Regions from separate parts of the Streptomyces sp. NPDC060035 genome, predicted to be linked through region 2. Evidence: riboswitches for the same ligand, from Rfam matches in the RefSeq annotation. Region 2 holds a riboswitch; the other holds the start of a gene.
What was found. A riboswitch is a leader RNA that binds a small molecule or an ion and turns the genes downstream of it on or off. The one in region 2 is predicted to bind cyclic di-AMP.
Positions count from the first base shown of each region.

Region 1: linked by a shared signal. The riboswitch ahead of ACFWBQ_RS00385 (peptidoglycan DD-metalloendopeptidase family protein) and the one ahead of ACFWBQ_RS35360 (NlpC/P60 family protein) in region 2 are both predicted to bind cyclic di-AMP.

Region 1 is NZ_JBHWVO010000001.1:77,604-81,932, forward strand. It holds gene ACFWBQ_RS00375 (TetR/AcrR family transcriptional regulator) at 1-220, shown strand, start outside; gene ACFWBQ_RS00380 (SGNH/GDSL hydrolase family protein) at 386-1,213, opposite strand; gene ACFWBQ_RS00385 (peptidoglycan DD-metalloendopeptidase family protein) at 1,383-2,309, opposite strand; cyclic di-AMP (ydaO/yuaA leader) riboswitch at 2,314-2,472, opposite strand; gene ACFWBQ_RS00390 (tyrosine-protein phosphatase) at 2,892-3,704, shown strand; gene ACFWBQ_RS00395 (DUF6126 family protein) at 3,714-3,887, opposite strand; gene ACFWBQ_RS00400 (helix-turn-helix domain-containing protein) at 3,959-4,329, opposite strand, start outside.
Region 2 is NZ_JBHWVO010000040.1:14,357-18,685, reverse strand. It holds gene ACFWBQ_RS35360 (NlpC/P60 family protein) at 1-1,060, opposite strand, end outside; cyclic di-AMP (ydaO/yuaA leader) riboswitch at 1,059-1,219, opposite strand; gene pcrA (DNA helicase PcrA) at 1,477-3,915, shown strand; gene ACFWBQ_RS35350 (peptidoglycan DD-metalloendopeptidase family protein) at 3,919-4,329, opposite strand, start outside.

The DNA.
Region 1 (4,329 bases), on a different contig from region 2:
GGCGGAGCTGGCCGAGGTCATCGAAGAGGGCGCCGCAGCCGGTGAGTTCGACTGCGACGATCCGATGTCCGTGGCCTGGCGGCTGACCGCTCTCCTGGACGGGCTGGCCGTCCAGATGACGTCGTACGCGGGTCCGCTCTCCCGGACCACCATGCTGCGGTGGACCGAGGAGGCGCTCGCCCGTGAACTCGGCATCGATCATGACGTCCTGACGGCCTGACCCCTACGACGGCAGCTCCCGGCGCGCGCTCGGCCCGGTACGGTTACCCGCCACGGACACACTCGGTGGAACAGCCCCGCCCCGGCGCTCCCTCCCCGCCATCACTCGCTGAATGCACTGGTCACGAGCGTCAGAAACGCGCGTGACCAGTGCACCCGGAGGTACTCAGAGCGGGAGCAGGTCGGGGCGTTTGGCCTCGACGTGGTCGCCGGAGGATTCACCGCGCAGGCGTCGCCCGATCCACGGGACGAGATACTCGCGGGCCCACTGGATGTCGTCGCGGCGCACCTCGAGCGCACCTCGCTGTGCCTGCGGAGGCCACACCTGGTCGGGGTCGGCCGGCACATCGAGGCCGAGGACCTGGGCGGCACGGAGCGCGACCCGGGTGTGTCCCTCTGCCGAAAGGTGCAGCCGGTCGTTGTCCCAGGCACGCCTGTCCTGCACGGAGCGGAGCGACCACAGGTCCAGGACCGGACAGTCGTAGCGGTCGGCGATGGACCGTACGTGGGCGGTGTATGTGGCGATCTTGCCCCGAAGGTGCCGGAGCACGGGAACACCACGGGTGTCGAAGCCGGTGGTGATCATGACGGTGCCGACCGACCGGGTCAGGTCGGCGACCGCGCGCTCGAAACGTTCGGCCACGTCGTCCGGGTCGGTGCCGGGCCGGATGATGTCGTTGCCGCCCGCGCAGAAGCTCACCAGATCCGGTGCAAGCTCCTTGGCGCGGGGGACCTGTTCCTCGACTATCTGGTCGAGGAGGCGTCCGCGTACGGCGAGATTGGCGTACCGGAAGTTCCCGTGCGGGTCGTCCGCGGGGCCGGCCGCTGCATCGGGGACAAGGAGCTGGTCCGCCAGGATGACCGCGAACCGGTCCGCCCAGCCGAGGAGCGTCCCGTCGGGGCCGGGGTCTCCGACTCCCTCGGTGAAGCTGTCGCCAATCGCTGCGTACGACCCGATGGTGCCTCGTTGTCTGTTTCTCGAATCGTCTGCCACAAGCGCACATCCTGCACCTTCGAATGTGACTTACGCGACCGTAATAAGGGGTTGACGGGTGGTGAGAAAGACCACCCGGTCAGGTTTTGGTAAAGCCGGAATAAGCAGAGGGGCGGTGCGCCGCCGCGCACCGCCCCTCTCGAGCTGACTACCGAGCCGTCCGACTGCGTCAGATGGAGACGCCGTGCGAGCGCAGGTAGGCGATCGGGTCGACGTCCGAGCCGTAGCTCGGGCCGGTGCGGACCTCGAAGTGGAGGTGCGGGCCGGTGGAGTTGCCGGTGGAGCCGGAGAGGCCGATCTGCTGGCCGCCGGTGACGGTCTGGCCTGCCGAGACGCCGAGCGACGACAGGTGGGCGTACTGGGAGTACATGCCGTCGTCGTGCTTGATGACGATCTCGTTGCCGTACGCACCGCTCGAGCCCGCGGAGACCACGGTGCCCGGACCGATCGACCGGACGCTGGTGCCGGAGGCGGCCTGGAAGTCGGAGCCGGTGTGGTAGCCGCTGGACCAGCTGGAGCCGGCGACGCGGTACTGGGTGGAGACACTGGCGTTGGCCACCGGAGTGGTGTAGCCGGAGCTGTTGCTCTCCGAAGCGCCGGTGGAGTCAGCGGTGTTGGCGGCCGTCGACGTCTTCTCGGCCGGAGCGGAGGCCTTCGGGGCCGGCTCCGCCTTCGAGGGGGCAGCCTTGGAGGGGGCGGACTCCGTGGCGGAGCCGGTTGCCTTGACCCCGAGGGTCAGCTTCATACCCGGGAAGATCAGGCTCGGGTTGCCGCCGACGACCTCTCGGTTGTCCTTGTACAGCTTCTCCCAGCCGCCCTTGACCTTCTGGTCGGCTGCGATCTTCGCGAGATAGTCGCCGGAGACCACGGAGTAGGTCTTGGGGGCGCTCTGCTTCTTGGCCACGGAGGCGGCCGGCGCGTTGTGCGCCGCAGCGGCGGCCGCGGGCTTGGCGGCAGGCGCGGACTGCTCCGCGGCGTGGGCACCGGTGGCGCCGAGCAGCGGCAGGGCGAGGACGGCGCCGCCGGTCCCTGCGGCGAGGACGCCGCGGGCGATCGGGTTGGCCTTCGTACGACGGTGCTTACCCTTTGCGGGCATGGGGAATTCCTCTCCGGCGCCTGCGAGGTGAGCTGTCGGGTTCGGACTGGAGATGCCCGGCCGCGCTGGACGCGACTTAACCCCGAGCCGTTCCGGATCCCTCCGGTCGGCGGCTTACCTGGTTCCCCCGCTCCTGCCACACGTGAGTCGGTGCGGATTCCGGGCGGCGGCAGGATTAGGCGTTCCGTCCGGATTGCGGTGACCGTAAGCGAGTCGGGACGCCGGGAACAAGCCATCGATTGCGTTCCGGAATGAGCGCTTCAATTCCGGTTCCGAATTCCGGTCACACTCCGTGGATTACGGATCTTGGCTTTCCGCGCGGCGTATGGATTACCTCTCGGCAGTTTCGCCACACACCGTCACGGATATGATCCCGCTCACCTGCCGCCTCCCATCTCCGGTGCAAGCGGGGCATGTTCCGCTAAATGCACCAATACGGACATGTCATGCCCGCCACCCCGCAGGCACCCCGACCGGAAAGCATCGGAGGCCGAGACGATTGCCTGATGAATCCATGTCGTATCGTCGCGGGCGTGCCCCCGTCGGCGAGCGGCGCCGGCGCCAGACACTCCAGGAGTCCTTGTGACGCAGCAGCTGCCAGAGGTTCCGTCGACAGACGCCGAGCTGACCGGTGTCCGCAACTTCCGCGACGTGGGCGGTCTCCCGACCACGGACGGCGGCAGGGTGCGGTACGGGCGCCTCTACCGCAGCGGTCATCTGGCGCACGCCACCGAGGCGGACACCGCGTTCCTGGCCGGCCTCGGCCTGCACACGGTCTTCGACTTCCGCAACGCCGCCGACCACAAGCTCGACGGCCGCGACGTGGAACTGCCCGGGGTCCGGAATGTCAGCATTCCGCTCTCCGACCCGGCCGACGGCGCCGAGTTCTGGCGACTGGTACGCGACGGCAATATCCAGCAGTTGCGATCGATCCTCGCCGACGGCAAGGGGACGGTCCGCATGATCGCGTCGTACCGGTCGATCATCACGGACCGCACCGCGGAGCACAGCAGGGTGCTGCACGCGCTGGCCGAGGACAGCGTGCCGGCGCTGATGCACTGCGCGGCGGGCAAGGACCGGGCGGGCCTGTCGATCGCGGTCTCGCTGCTGGCCGTCGGCGTGGAGAAGGAGGCCGTCGAGGCCGACTACCTCAAGTCCAACGACGCACATCGCCGCTACAAGGTGCGGCGCAGCGACACGTCGTCGGCGGGGATGTCGGACGAGGTGATGGAGCTCCTCAACCCGCTCTTCGGCGCGCATTCCGAGTACCTCGCAGCCGCCTTCACCGCGATCGAGGAGACCTGGGGCGGTACGGACCGCTATCTCAGCGAGGGGCTGAAGCTCGCACCCGAAACCCGCGAGCGACTGCGCGAGCGCCTCGTCGAGGAGGCGTAGCGCAGGCGGTCAGCCCTTGCCCGCCACGGTGAACAGAAGAAAGAGGAAGGCCGCGACGACGTGGCCGGCCACCAGGTAGGCGAAGAGCCGGATGACCACGCCACGGGGCATCTTCCGCTCCTGCGTGTCCTGGTTCTTCTGCAGACGCGGAGTGAGCGGGTCGTAGTGCTCCGAATCGGACATGACAGTCCTCTCTTTCGACCGCTCGGGCCGAGGTAGCCGGTGTGCGGCAGGGATAAGCGGGGCGTGCGGGGTCAGCGGAGGTGCGTCCCGCCGCCCAGGCACAGCTCCGCCGAGGGGCTCTGCAGCAGGGTGTGGACGAAGAGCAGCTCGGCTCCCCCACGGTCGGGTGCCGCGATCCGGTGCGGGGTGAGCGAGTCGAAGTGCGCGCCGTCCCCCGGACCGAGGTCGTGCACGGTCTCCCCCAGGCTCAGCCGCAGCCGCCCGTCCAGGACGTACAGCCACTCCTCGCCCGGATGGACGCGCACGAGATCACCCTGGACCCCGTAGGGAACCCGGACACGCAGTGCCTGCATCGCCCGGCCGGAGCCACCGGCCTGCTGGTACATCCAGCCGTCGGCCTCGGCGCCCCCCGAGGTGCCCCCCGAAGCGCCCCTCGGGGTGC
Region 2 (4,329 bases):
CGTCGCCCTTGTAGATGCCGACGTGACTGATGTCGTCGTAGAAGAAGACCAGGTCCCCCGGCTTCAGGTCCGCCGTGGCCACCCGGGTGCCGACCTCGACCTGGTCCCAGGTCGTGCGGGGCAGGTCGACGCCCGCCGCCTTCCACGCGGCCTGCGTCAGCCCGGAGCAGTCGTACGAGGACGGGCCCGTCGCACCCCAGACGTACGGCTTGCCGATCTGGTCCCGCGCGAAGGCCAGCACCTTGTCCGCCTTCGACGCGTAACTGCTGTCGGAGCCGGTGCCGGTTCCGGTGTCCGCCTCCCCCTGCGAGGCCTCCTCCTCGGCCGCCCGGTCGGCCTCCGCCTTCGCGGCGGCGGCCTGCTGGCGCGCGAGCTCCTCCGCCTTGCGCTCGGCCTCCGCCTCCTTCTTGCGTTCCAGCTCCGCGAGCCGCGCCTTCTCCTCGGCGGTCAGCTCCGACAGCAGCGTGCGTGCCTCGGCGAGCTTGCTCTGTACCTGCTGCTTGCTGGTGCGCAGCGTGGTCTGCGACTCGGTCAGCGTCTGCAGGCTCTTCGTCGCCTCGACCCGCTTGGTCGCCGCCTCGCTCTGCTGCGTACGGAAGTCGGCGACCGCCTTCTGCTGCTGGCTGGTCATCCGCGCCATCAGCTGGTCCTGGTCGAAGTAGGACTGCGGGTCGTCGGCGAGGAAGAACGTCGCGGTGGGGGCGATCGCACCGCTGCGGTACTGCGCGGCCGCGTAGTTGCCGAGTTCCCGGCGCGTCTCGTTCAGCTTGTCGGCGCGCTTGGCCGCAGCCTCGAGGAGCGCGTCGACCTTGGAGCGCTGCTGGGTGGAGGCGGTTTTCGCCATGTTGTACTGCTGGGTCGCTGTTCCCGCCTGCCGGTAGAGGTTGTCGACCTTCTTCTGCACTTCCTCGATGCTGGGCTTGGGCGCTGCCGGGGCGGCCGTCGCGCTCTGTGTGGAGAGCAGGGTGACGGAGGCGAGCGCCGCCGTCGTGAGCCCGACGGCAGGGGTGGTGGTGCGCATACGGGTGCGCGGCTTGCGATGCGACGCCAAGGCCGGCATCTCCTTCCGTGGACCGCCTACCGGGTTAGCTGTCGGGTTCGGGCGGAACGGAAGGCTGCCCTACGGTCCAGCGGGACGGACCGATTCACCCCGGTGCTGCGTGTGGGTCCCCGGTTCCGGACTCCCGCTCGGGAGTGACGGATTCGGCGGGGGTGCCCGCGCGGCGTGGTTCGCCTCAAGGGGGTACGGGTCACCCGTCGGAGCACGCTAGCCAACCCGTGGTGTCCCTGTGAAGGTTGATGTTCGATATGCCCGATACATTTTCGTGACCTTTCTGGATTACCCGGTCCCGCGGCGGGAAGAGCCGCCGAATTCCTACGCACCGTGGGTGATCCGTCTCCGTGCGCGCACGGATCGGGTCCTCGTGCGGAATGCGGCCCCGGGGTGTCGGTGCGGCGGCCTAGACTCGTCAGGCGATGAGCAGCCTCTTTGACGACAGTTTCCTGACCGGCCTCCAGCAAGCGGACGAGGGCCCCCCGCCACCCCCCGAGGACCACGCACCCGAAGCGGTGCCGGAGGATCTCTTCGGGGGTGTCTTCGACGGGCCCCCGCCGGCGCGCGAGGCCTACTATCGCGACGGCGCCCCGCGCCCCGTCATCGACTCCGCCGCGCTGCTCGACGGGCTGAACACCGAGCAGCGGGCCGCCGTCGTGCACGCGGGTTCCCCGCTCCTCATCGTCGCCGGGGCGGGCTCGGGCAAGACCCGGGTGCTGACGCACCGGATCGCGCATGTGCTGGCCGAGCGCGGGGTGCACCCGGGGCAGATCCTCGCGATCACCTTCACGAACAAGGCCGCGGGCGAGATGAAGGAACGTGTCGAGCAGCTCGTCGGACCGCGCGCCAACGCCATGTGGGTCATGACCTTCCACAGCGCGTGCGTGCGGATCCTGCGCCGCGAGTCGAAGCTCCTCGGTTTCACCTCGTCGTTCTCGATCTACGACGCCGCCGACTCCAAGCGGCTGATGGCGCTGGTCTGCCGCGATCTGGACCTCGACCCGAAGCGCTACCCCCCGAAGTCGTTCACGGCGAAGGTCTCGAACCTGAAGAACGAGCTGATCGACGAGGAGACCTTCGCCGGGCAGGCCGCGGACGGGTTCGAGAAGACGCTGGCCCAGGCCTACGCGCTCTACCAGGCACGGCTGCGCGAGGCCAACGCCCTGGACTTCGACGACATCATCATGACGACGGTGCACCTGCTCCAGGCGTTCCCCGATGTCGCCGAGCACTACCGCCGCCGCTTCCGGCACGTCATGGTCGACGAGTACCAGGACACCAACCACGCGCAGTACACCCTCGTACGCGAGCTGGTGGGTCCGGCGGGCGAGGCCGACGCCCCGGGCGAGCTGTGCGTCGTCGGTGACGCGGACCAGTCGATCTACGCCTTCCGCGGCGCGACCATCCGCAACATCCTCCAGTTCGAGGAGGATTACCCGGACGCGACCACGATCATGCTGGAGCAGAACTACCGCTCCACGCAGACGATCCTGTCCGCGGCCAACGCCGTCATCGAGCGCAACGAGAGCCGCCGCCCCAAGAACCTCTGGACGAATGCGGGCGCCGGCACCCGGATCACCGGCTATGTCGCCGACACCGAGCACGACGAGGCACAGTTCGTCGCCGACGAGATCGACCGGCTGACGGACGCCGGGGACGCGAAGGCGGGCGACGTCGCCGTCTTCTACCGTACGAACGCCCAGTCCCGTGTCTTCGAAGAGATCTTCATCCGTGTCGGACTGCCCTACAAGGTCGTCGGCGGAGTGCGCTTCTACGAGCGCAAGGAGGTCAGGGACGTTCTGGCCTACCTCAGGGTCCTCTCCAACCCCGAGGACACCGTCCCGCTGCGCCGCATCCTCAATGTGCCCAAGCGGGGCATCGGTGACCGGGCCGAGGCGATGATCGACGCCCTGTCGATGCGCGAGAAGATCTCCTTCCCGCAGGCGCTGCGCCGTGTCGACGAGGCGTACGGCATGGCGGCCCGCTCGTCGAACGCGGTGAAGCGGTTCAACACGCTGATGGAGGAGCTCCGCACGATCGTGGAGTCCGGTGCCGGACCGGCGGTCGTGCTGGAGGCCGTCATGGAGAGGACCGGCTATCTCGCCGAACTCCAGGCCTCCACCGACCCGCAGGACGAGACCCGGATCGAGAACCTCCAGGAGCTCGCCGCCGTCGCCCTCGAGTTCGAGCAGGAGCGGGCGGAGGAGGAGGGTGCGGGCACGCTCGCCGAGTTCCTGGAGAAGGTCGCGCTCGTCGCCGACGCCGACCAGATCCCCGACGAGGACGAGGACGGGTCCGGTGTCATCACGCTGATGACGCTGCACACCGCCAAGGGTCTCGAATTCCCGGTGGTGTTCCTGACGGGCATGGAGGACGGCGTCTTCCCGCACATGCGCTCGCTGGGACAGGTGAAGGAGCTCGAGGAGGAGCGCCGGCTCGCCTATGTGGGTATCACGCGTGCCCGTGAGCGGCTGTACCTGACCCGGGCCGCGATGCGCAGTGCGTGGGGTCAGCCCGCGTACAACCCGCCGTCGCGGTTCCTGGAGGAGATCCCGGACGAGCACCTGGAGTGGAAGCGCAAGGGGCCGATGGCCGCTCCGGCGGGACCGACGTCGGGGATCACGTCGTCGCTGTCCTCCTCGCGCTCCAAGTCGGGGCCCTCGGGCTTCGCGACCCGGCGCACCTCGGACAAGCCGGTGGTCACCCTGGTGGTCGGGGACCGGGTCACGCACGACCAGTTCGGTCTGGGCACGGTGACGGCGGTCGAGGGGTTCGGCGACCAGGCCAAGGCGACGGTCGACTTCGGGGACGAGCGACCGAAGAAGCTCCTCCTGCGGTACGCGCCGGTCCAGAAGCTGTAGGACTCAGTTGGGGTTGATGCCGTGGCTGCGGAGCCACGGCATCGGGTCGATCGCCGAGCCGCCGCCGGGCCGTACCTCGAAGTGCAGGTGCGGGCCGGTGGAGTTGCCCGAGTTCCCGGAGAACGCGATGACGTCGCCGGCCTTGACCGAGCCCGACCGGATCTTGGTGGTGCTGAGGTGGCAGTACCAGGTCTCGGTGCCGTCGGCCGCGGTGACGATGGCCATGTTCCCGTAGGCGCTGTTCCACTGGGTGCGCACGGTGCCGTCGGTTGCCGCCATCACGGAAGTGCCGTACGAGACGGGGAAGTCGATGCCCGTGTGGACGGACATCCAGTTCACGCCGGCCTGCCCGTAGTACGCGCTGAGGCCGTGCCGCTCGACCGGCAGGACGAATTTGGGACGCGCGGCCTCACG